3 regions of the Microlunatus soli genome follow, and region 2 is predicted to be linked to each of the others. Evidence: riboswitches for the same ligand, from Rfam matches in the RefSeq annotation. Region 2 holds a riboswitch; each other region holds the start of a gene.

Region 1 (3,270 bases), 200 kb from region 2:
TCCGGCGCTCGGAGCATCGCCGATCGCGTTGGCCGAGGATCTGGCCGACGTCGTGGCGGCGCTGCGTTCGCTGGAAGTGCCGCAGCAGGCCCGCGCCGACGACAGCCTGCGCTGGTATCGCGGCCGCCCACTGGTCGAATTCGATGCCGACACCCGACGCAACATCGACCTCTGCCGATCGATCGACGGTCTGGATCTGGACCTCGACGCCGCGCTCGCGTTGTGGGAGGAGGCGTTGACGCTGCCGGGCGCGGCCGAGCTCGGCCCGGACCGTTGGTATCACGGCGATCTGGTCGCGGAGAACCTCCTGCTCCGCGATGGCCGGCTGACCGCCGTCCTGGACTTCGGCTCGCTGTCGATCGGCGATCCGACCATCGACCTGCACGGCGCCTGGGAAGTGCTGGACGACCCCGCCCGCGAGGTGTTCCGGCAGCGGCTCGGGATCGACCAACCCGAGTGGCTGCGGGCCCGTGCCTGGGCGCTCGGTATCGCGCTCGGGGCGTTCAGCTACTACTGGGACACCATGCCGGGACGGCGAGCCGACCGGCTGGCGATGGCCCGCAACGCTTTGTCCTGAGCGTCTGCCAGCCGGGAACCGGATCAGAGGTAGCCGCCGTCGGCCAGTCCGGCGGCGCGTTCGAAGACGTTGGCCCGGGCCAGATCGCCGGTCCGTAACCACGACCAGCCCATCGCGGCGGCGTACAAACCGAAGAACGGCAGCCCGAGACAGGCCAAGTACTGCCAGGAATGGCGTTCCTCGTGCCGGAGCAGGTTGGGACTGGTGGCCAACAGGTCCGGCCAGCTCCGGGCGGTGATCACCACGTTGCCCACGGTGAACGCCCCGGCGATCGGGAAGCCGAGCCGGTAGCCGTCGGCGAGCACCAGCCCGCGCGGGCCACGCTGTACATCGGCACGCCCGATCCGCGCGATCAGCAGGCCCACCGGCGTGGACAGATTGGCCCAATTGCCGAGTCGCCGCAGCTGCTGCGGAGCGGTCAACCGCCCGCCGCCGATCGGTCGCACGTCGTCCATGCAGCAAGAGTAGGCCGGCCCGCGTCCCTACCGCCGCCCACCAGGTCGTCTCGTATTGTGGTCAGTTTGGCCGAAATATGGGATGCGATTAGGTATGGACCGGTGGCCGACCCGTACGCTGAGCAGAGCTCATCCAGAGGGGGCGAGGGATTCGGCCCAGTGACCCCCCGGCAACCAGCTGACAACTCAGCACCGGTGCCAACTCCGACTCGGTACGAAAGCCGGCCGAGAGAGATGAAGGACGGTATCTGCTGTGACCACAGCACTCCAGACCGAAGCCCCCGCGGGTTGTCGGCCCGGCGCATTCGGCAACGCCACCCACCTCGTCTGCCGCGCCTGCGGCGCGAAGAGCCCGCTCGGCCCGTTCTATGCGTGCCTGGAGTGCTTCGGCCCGCTCGAGGTGGGCTACGAATACCCCGAGATCACCCGTGAACAGATCGAACGCGGACCGAAGAGCATCTGGCGCTACGCCTCGCTGCTGCCGGTCCCGGCCGACATTGCGACCTTCCGCTCCACCGACCCGGGCTTCACCCGGCTGGTCGACGCCCGCAACCTCGCCGACGACCTCGGTCTGAAGCAGCTCTGGGTGAAGGACGACTCCGGCAACCCGACGCATTCCTTCAAGGACCGGGTGGTGGCCGTCGCGCTGTCCGCCGCCCGCGAGCTCGGCTTGCAGGTGCTGGCCTGTCCGTCCACCGGCAACCTGGCCAACGCTGTCGCTGCCGCGGCCGCGCGGGCCGGCATCAAGTCGGTCGTCCTGGTGCCCAGCAACCTGGAGCAGCAGAAGATCCTCGCCTCCGCGGTCTATGACACCACGCTGATCGCGATCGAGGGCAGCTACGACGACGTCAACAAGCTGGCCAGTGAGATCGCCGGCGAGGAAGAGGGCTGGGCGTTCGTCAACGTCAATGTCCGGCCCTACTACGCCGAGGGTTCCAAGACGCTGGCCTTCGAGATCGCCGAGCAGCTCGGCTGGCGGCTGCCCGATCAGGTCGTCATCCCGGTCGCGTCCGGCTCCCAGCTGACCAAGATCGACAAGGGCTTCACCGAGTTGATCAAGCTCGGCCTGGTCGAGGAGAAGCCGTACAAGATCTTCGGTGCGCAGGCCACCGGTTGCTCGCCGATCGTGCAGGCCTACCAGGCCGGCCAGGATGTCGTTGCTCCGGTCAAGCCGGACACCATCGCCAAGTCGCTGGCCATCGGCAACCCGGCCGACGGGCCGTACGTGCTGGACGTGGTACGCCGCACCGGCGGCAAGATCACCGACGTGGACGACGCAACCGTGGTGGAGAACATCCAGCGGCTGGCCCGCAACGAGGGCATCTTCGGTGAGACCGCCGGCGGTGTCACCCTCGGCGTAACGGCGAAGTTGATCAACGACCGTGATCTTGATCCGTCCGCCGAGACCGTGATCATCAACTCCGGCGACGGACTCAAGACCCTGGACGCGGTTGCCGACAAGGTCGGACCGAAGACCACCATCCCGCCGCGTTACGACGCATTCGAAGACTTCTGGAAGGCTGCCAAGTGAGTGCATCGGTACGGATCCCGACCATCCTTCGCAACTACACCGGTGGTGAGAAGGAGGTCTCGGCCGACGGTGGCAACCTGGCCGAGCTGATCGACAATCTGGAGTCCAACCACCCGGGCATCAAGGCCCGGGTGTTGGACGATGCCGGTGCGCTGCGCCGCTTCGTCAACGTCTACATCGGCGACGACGATGTCCGTTTCATCGGCGGGCTGGACGCCGAGATCGCTGACGGGGCGCAGATCTCGATCATCCCCGCCGTCGCCGGCGGCTGCTGAATTCTGCAACGCGCCCGCGGCGTAGCGGGCTTGATCGCACCGCGGACGGGTCGTTGACCGATCGAACCTGTGCTCAAGCCCGCGCGGTAAGTGGCCGAGCCGACCCGTAGGCTGACCGCTTGTGAAGAGGTTCGCCGTCTCCGGGATGCCACGCGAAGTCCTGGTCCTCGGAGTCATCGCCTTCTGCGTCATGGTCGGCTTCGGCGTGGTGCTGCCGGTGCTGCCGGTCTTCGCCCGATCGTTCGGAGTAGGAAACTTCGAGGTCGGGGCCGTGGTCTCGGCCTTCGCTCTGATGCGGTTGATCTGCAGCCCGTTCTGTCCGCGTCTGATCTCGATGCTCGGCGAGCGGGTGGTGCTCGGCGTCGGGATGTTCATCGTGGCGATCTCCAGCGGGCTGGTCGCGCTGGCTCAGGACTACCCGCAGTTGTTGAT
Region 2 (3,270 bases):
CGGCCGGTACGTCGGAGTCGACCGGGGTGATCGATCGACGGTCCACCACGGCGTGATCGGCGAAACCGGACACCCCGAGATGGTGGTACACCCCACTCCCGTTGCGCTGAAGTCGACGGCCCCCGGTGAGCAGTGAACCGACCGTGTTCGCCGCCGAACCGGGTCCGCACGGCAGCCGGCCGTCGGTCCGGCACTGTGTGCAGTCACCACAGCGGGGGAGGAAGGACATCACCACGCGCTGCCCGACCTCGAGATCGTCCACGCCCGGGCCGAGCTGGGCGATCAGACCCGCAGCCTCGTGACCGAGCAACATCGGGGTCGGCCGCGGCCGATTCCCGTCCACCACCGAGAGATCGGAATGGCAGAGTCCGGCCGCCTCGATGCTGACCAGGACCTCGCCCGGGCCGGGGGCCGCCAGGTCGAGCTCGGTGATCGAGATCGGTCGGCTGGTGGCATACGGGCGGGGCCGCCCGATCTCGTCCAGGACCGCTCCGGTGATCTTCATCATCGTCCCTCCCTGTTCCGTGCTGGCCGGCTGATCGATTCTCGGCGATCGGCGGCGTCGACAGACGTCAACATGGCACAGCATTCCGCATCAGATACCAGGATGCGGGCCGGGGTCACCGGACGAAGCAGCGGGGCGAGGGTTGTCAGCCCCGGCAGGGATCGGCGGCAGCGTCCAGGCTGTCCAGCCAGGCCGGCTTCGGTCGCGGGTCACCGACCGGCTGGTAGCGGCTGTCGACGAGTTCGTAGCGCCATTGCGGGCCGTCCTCGACCAGCGATTGCAGCGCCGACAGCAGCCGGTCGATGTCCTCCGAACCGCTGCCGACGCCGAAGCTGACGCGCAGTGCGCCACCGGTGAGACCGAGGCGAGCCGCAAGCGGGTGAGCGCAGAACGCGCCGTCCCGGACGCCGATGCCGTGCTCGGCCGACAGATAGGCCGCGACCAGACCGGCGTCATAGGAGTCGACGGTGAAGCCGACGACGCCGACCGCGTCGGTGCAGTCGTCCCAGATCGACAACAGCCGGACCTCTCGCAGTCCGGCCAGTCTGGACAGCAGCCGGGTCCGCAGCCGCCATTCGTGCCGTCGAAGATGATCATCGCCGATTTCGGCGATCGCCCGGCAGGCCGCGGCCACGGCGGCGGCACCGAGGACGTTGGGCGTGCCGCCCTCGTGGCGGGCGACGCCGTCGGCCCAGTCGGTGTGTTCGACAGTGACCTTGCGGACCGCGCCGCCTCCGGCCAGATAGGGCGGGGCCGATTCCAGCCAGTCCGCCCGGCCGATCAGCGCACCGGATCCGAAGGGGGCATACAACTTGTGGCCGGAGAACACCAGATAGTCGATGCCCGTGGCGGCGAGGTCGACCCGGCGATGGGGGACCAGCTGTGCTCCGTCGACCGCGAGTCGGGCACCGTGTCGGTGCGCGAGGTCGGCCAGCCGGGCCAACGGGAGTACTTCGCCGGTGACGTTGGAGGCACCGGTGATCGCGAGCAGGCCGGCGCCGGTCCGCTGCAGGGTCCGATCAAGATCATCGAGGGTCGTGGTCAGACTCCGCGACGCTTTCACGATCGTCGCGCCCAATCCCTGCCAGGGCAGCAGATTGGCGTGGTGTTCGATGTCCAGGCAGACCACCGGGGAACCGGCCGGGACCGCGCCGGCGAGCAGGTTGAGCGCGTCGGTGGTGTTCCGGGTGAAGATCGTCAGGTCGTCGTCGCGGGCACCGACGAAGTCGGCGACGGTGCGTCGGGACTGCTCATACAGCGCGGTGCTCACCGCGGAGGCGTAACCGGCTCCGCGATGGACCGATGCGTAGTAGGGCAGGATCCGTTGCTGGTCGGCCAGCACAGCATCCAGAGCCGGGGCGCTGGCGGCGTAGTCCAGGTTGGCGTAGCGAACCGACCGACCGTCGACCAGCGGGACCTCCAGATCGGCGCCGCTGACGCCGACCAGGGGACCGAATGCGTCCAGCCTTCCGGGTGCATCCGTACGACCGAACGTCCGCGACTGGTCGAGTCCGGCGCGTTCGGCTGCCGGCGGACAGGCGGCGTCGGCGTCGGCCGTCGTGCGGTCGGTGGTCGGGGCGGTGACGGTCATGATCAGGACTCCTCGGGTTGAGGGTCCACCCTGGTATGCACTGCGGACCCGCGCTTGCCGGGTCCCGGTCGGGCCCGGCCGTGTGTTTCACCCGGGGCACCCCACCGCGGAGGAGGGTTGCCGGTCAGCAAGCCGGGGCTTGACGCTGACACTCGTCACACGAACACCTCCATTGGACGGCAGCCCGTCGGTCATCCGCAAGCCGACAGCGACATCCGTCCGCATAGTGGACCAGGCGTCCTCATGATGGACGAAAGCCGTCGAGGGGCCGCGATCACGGCACGACGACGATTCGTTCGCCCGGCGCGACCGCCTCGGTCCAGGTCGTTGCGATGTCGCGGAGCGGCCGGGCGACCGGCCGGACGCTGATCCGGCCGCCGACGATGTGATCGATGAGTTCCGGCAGCTGCGCGGCGATGTCGGACCACGGCACGCCTCGCAGTCCGCTGCCCAGGAGATGCAGGTTGGCAGCGCGCAGGAATCCGGCGTTCAGCGGGAGCGTGTGGCCGGCCATCGAACCGACCTGGACCCAGCTCAGCTGTCGCGCCGGATCGGAGCGGTTGGTGACCAGGGCTTCCATGCTCTGTGCGGCCGGCTCGCCCCACAGATAATCCACGACCAGGTCGACGTCCCCGCCGACCTTGCCCAGCGGGTGGGCCCAGTCGCCGTCCGCGGTGATCCGGACCGTCTCATCGGCGTCGATCTCGGCCAGTGCGTCGGCGTTGCGGCCGATCGCGATCACCCGGCCGGCGCCGAGCAGTCTGGCCGCCTGGACGGCCGCTCGGCCCGAGGCTCCGGTCGCGCCGAGGATCGCGACGGTCTGCCCGGCCTGCAACTCGCCGCGGAGCTTGTAGACGATCCAGCTCGACATTCCGGGATTGACTGTCGCCGCAACGACGGTCGGGTCGGCGTCGGTGGGCAGCGGGACGGCGACCGAGGCGATCGCCGCCCGTTCGGCGAAGGTCCCGTACGGCGGTCGCAGGCCGCCGCAGTAGACCAGCGATCCGTCATCGCGGCGGGCGACGCCGTCGACGCCCGGAATCATCGGCAGCCGGTCCGGGCTGGCGTAATGCTGGCCGGACGCCTGAGCTCGGGTGATCTGGTGCAGGCCCGCGGCCAGCATCGTGACCGACTCTTCGCCGGCGGCGGGCTCGGGGTCGGCGAAGTCGGTGTA
Region 3 (3,270 bases), 680 kb from region 2:
CGGCACCGTCAGATCCTGGCTGAGCTCGGGATCGGAGCGCAGCCCGGCCTGCAGCGCGGAACGTACCCGCCGGACCTGGGCCAGCAGGATCTTGGCGTCATGCGGTCGAGCATCGGCATCGCGGGCCGTCGCCCGCGCGATCAGGGCGTCGACGTAGTCCGGGATCGGCCCGGCGGTCTGGAAGGTCGACGGTGCCGGCACATCGTTGTGGACGTGGGCGTAGGCAACCTGGATCGGGGTCTCTCCGGTGTGCGGCTTGCGGCCGGTGAGCAGCTCGAACAGCACGACGCCGGTGCTGTACACATCGGAACGCGCGTCGGCCTTGCCGGAGACGACCAGTTCCGGTGGCAGGTAGGACACCGTGCCGATCAGCAGTCCGGCGGTGGCCGTCGACGTCTGAGCCGTGACCGCGCGGGCCAGCCCGAAATCGCCGACCTTGATCTCGCCGCGCTCGGAGATCAGCACGTTCTCCGGCTTGATGTCGCGGTGCACCAGACCCGCCTCGTGTGCGGCGGCCAGCGCGCTGAGCACCGGTTCGATCATGGTCAGCGCGCGGATCGGAGTCAGCGGCGACTCCCGGGAGATCACCGAGCGCAGGGTTCGGCCCTCGACCAGCTCCATCACGATGTACGGGCGTCCGGCGTCGTCCCCCTGGTCGAACACCGAGACCACATGAGGGTGTGACAACCGGGCCGCGGACCGGGCCTCGCGATCGAACTTCCGCGCGAAGTCGGCATCGTCGCCGAGCCCGACGTGCATCACCTTGACCGCGACCATCCGGCCGAGCCGGGTGTCGGTGGCTCGGTATACGGTCGCCATGCCGCCACGGGCAACCCGGTCGAGGACCTGGTAGCGGCCGTCGAGTACGTGCCCGACCAGCGGGTCGCTCGTACTCGTCATCGTCACGCCTGCTCCAAAAAGGTGCCGAGGGGAAGGGCGGGTCGGCGCGGTCGACCCATGGCCGAGTGTAGGGCGACCGCCGCGTGATTCCAGGGCCAACGCGCCGTACTCCCGCGTTGTGTCCTGGATGTGCCGTGGCTGTCGAGGCTCGTGTCCTGACGGTGATCACCGCGAGACCTCTGCCGGATAACCAACGGGTGTTCGATTTTCCTTGCTCTGCAGCGATTCCGCGCCCCCCGCCGGCCGGCCCGGTGTGTGGGGCATTGCCGTGGTGATCATCGACGACCCGTGGGCCGGCCCGTCTGCGGGCCAGGTGATCTCGAGTCGGGGGCTCCGGTCTCGTGACAGCGAGACAGCGGCGTTCACATCGCGGACGTCCGGTCGGGGCTGCTGCGACGGCGGGTTAGCGTTGTCTTCGTCAAGAGCGTCAGCGCCAAGCCCCGGCTTGCTGACCGGCAACCCTCCTCCGCGGCGGGGTGCCCCGGGTGAAGACATGGCTGTACGGCCCATCCGGGCGGTAGTGGCAAGTGCGGGCCCATCAGATCGGGGTCCCTGACGAGAGGACCAGGACGCGGTGAACTGTCGATCTAAATCCTAGTTAAACCGTAGGTAATACAGAGAATCTGATGATCATGAAAGGACGATCGGCCCGATGGCTCTCTCCACCTCGCTGCACCTCGGTGTCGCGCTCGAAGGGCTCGGTACCCACCCCCGAGCGTGGCGACTTCGGCCGCAGCTGGCGCGCCGTGCCTTCGGCGCGCGCTACTACCTCGACCTGATCCGGGTCGCCGAACGGGCCGGGATCGACTTCGCCTATTTCACCGACGGCTATGCGTTGCAGAGCGAGGACGACCGCAACTTCCGTGGCCGGCTGGACGCCGCATTGCTGGCCAGCCGACTCGCGCCGGTGACCGGGGGCATCGGCCTGGTGCCCGAATTCACCGTCACCCACGCCGAGCCGTTCCACATCTCCAAGGCGGTGGCCACCCTCGACCACACCAGTGAGGGGCGGGCCGGCTGGGCCCCGATCACGGCCAGCAGCGCCGACCCGACCGCGGAGGAACAGAACCGGCACTTCGGGCGACGGGAGCTGCTCGACCCCCAAACGGCCGACGCCGAGGCCGGCGAGGTCGCCGACGTCGTCCAGCGACTGTTCGACTCCTGGGAGGACGACGCGGAGATCCGCGATCTGCCGACCGGCCGCTTCATCGATCGGGACAAACTGCACTACGTCGACTTCGACGGGGAGTTCTTCTCGGTCAAGGGTCCGTCGATCACGCCGCGACCGCCGCAGGGCCGGCCGCCGACCGTGTTCGTGGTACGGACGGCGGCCGCGGCCAGCAACGCCGGACGTCATGCCGACGTCGCCGTCGTCACTGCCGGTGATCTCGAAACCGACCGGACCCTGGCCGACGGGGTCCGAGCGGCGGCACTCGAGGCCGGCCGCAGCGAGCCGCTGCCGGTGCTCGTCGGCTACCAGGTCCTGCTGGCGGGCACCGCCGATCAGGTCAAGGAGCAGCGCGCGGTTCTTGATCACGGCCTGGCGCAGCGCCCGACGGCCCGCGGGATCGGATTCGAGGGCACGCCGGGAGCGCTCGTCGAGGAGCTCGCCGGGATCGGCTCCGCCGGGTTCGCCGGCGCCTTGATCAACTTCGAGGTACTGCCGGGCGGGTTGGAGCTGTTCGCCGACGCCGTCGTCCCTCAGCTGGAGGAACGAGGCCTGTTCCGAGCCGGCGATCGGGATCTGACGCTTCGCGGACGCTTCGGCCTGACCAGACCCGTCAATCGGTACGTGAGGAGTTGATCATGAGTCAATCGCAGGACCATCGACAAGCCGGGCGGCCGACCAAGCAGGTCCGGCTCGGTGCACACTTTCCCGGCGTCAACCACAACACCGTCTGGTCCGACCCGCAGGCCGGCAGTCACATCGCGTTCGGGTCGTTCCGCGAACTCGCCCAGAGCGCGGAACGGGGCAGGTTCGACTTCTTCTTCCTGGCCGAAGGCCTCCGGCTGCGCGAACGGCACGGCAAGATCCATGATCTTGATGTCGTCGGCCGGCCCGACACGTTGCCGGTGCTGGCGGCGCTGGCGGCGGTGACCGAGCACCTCGGGCTGGTCGGGACGATCAACGCCACCTTCAACGAGCCGTACGAGTTGGCTCGGCAGTTCGCCTCGTTGGACCTGCTGTCCGACGGCCGTGCCGGCTGGAACGTCGTGACCTCCTCCGACGCCTTCACCGGTGAGAACTTCCGCCGCGGCGGCTACCTGGCGCGCACCGACCGATACGTCCGGGCCGCGGACTCCGTCGGCACCGCCCGTGAGCTGTGGGACAGCTGGCAGGCCGATGCCGTGGTCGCCGACCTTGATCAT

The links. A riboswitch is a leader RNA that binds a small molecule or an ion and turns the genes downstream of it on or off. The one in region 2 is predicted to bind S-adenosylmethionine.
Region 1: another riboswitch for S-adenosylmethionine. It lies ahead of thrC (threonine synthase); the one in region 2 lies ahead of BLU38_RS07820 (aminotransferase class V-fold PLP-dependent enzyme).
Region 3: another riboswitch for S-adenosylmethionine. It lies ahead of BLU38_RS04635 (LLM class flavin-dependent oxidoreductase); the one in region 2 lies ahead of BLU38_RS07820 (aminotransferase class V-fold PLP-dependent enzyme).

What each region holds. Positions count from the first base shown of each region.
Region 1 covers NZ_LT629772.1:1,869,126-1,872,395, reverse strand. Annotated here, with positions in the region: gene BLU38_RS08715 (phosphotransferase) at 1-577, shown strand, start outside; gene BLU38_RS08710 (hypothetical protein) at 601-1,032, opposite strand; SAM riboswitch class I at 1,159-1,273, shown strand; gene thrC (threonine synthase) at 1,286-2,563, shown strand; gene BLU38_RS08700 (MoaD/ThiS family protein) at 2,560-2,838, shown strand; gene BLU38_RS08695 (MFS transporter) at 2,960-3,270, shown strand, end outside.
Region 2 covers NZ_LT629772.1:1,669,846-1,673,115, reverse strand. Annotated here, with positions in the region: gene BLU38_RS07825 (alcohol dehydrogenase catalytic domain-containing protein) at 1-508, opposite strand, end outside; gene BLU38_RS07820 (aminotransferase class V-fold PLP-dependent enzyme) at 651-2,096, opposite strand; SAM riboswitch class IV at 2,142-2,256, opposite strand; gene BLU38_RS07815 (quinone oxidoreductase family protein) at 2,371-3,270, opposite strand, start outside.
Region 3 covers NZ_LT629772.1:989,387-992,656, reverse strand. Annotated here, with positions in the region: gene BLU38_RS04640 (Stk1 family PASTA domain-containing Ser/Thr kinase) at 1-900, opposite strand, end outside; SAM riboswitch class IV at 1,317-1,436, shown strand; gene BLU38_RS04635 (LLM class flavin-dependent oxidoreductase) at 1,553-2,704, shown strand; gene BLU38_RS04630 (NtaA/DmoA family FMN-dependent monooxygenase) at 2,707-3,270, shown strand, end outside.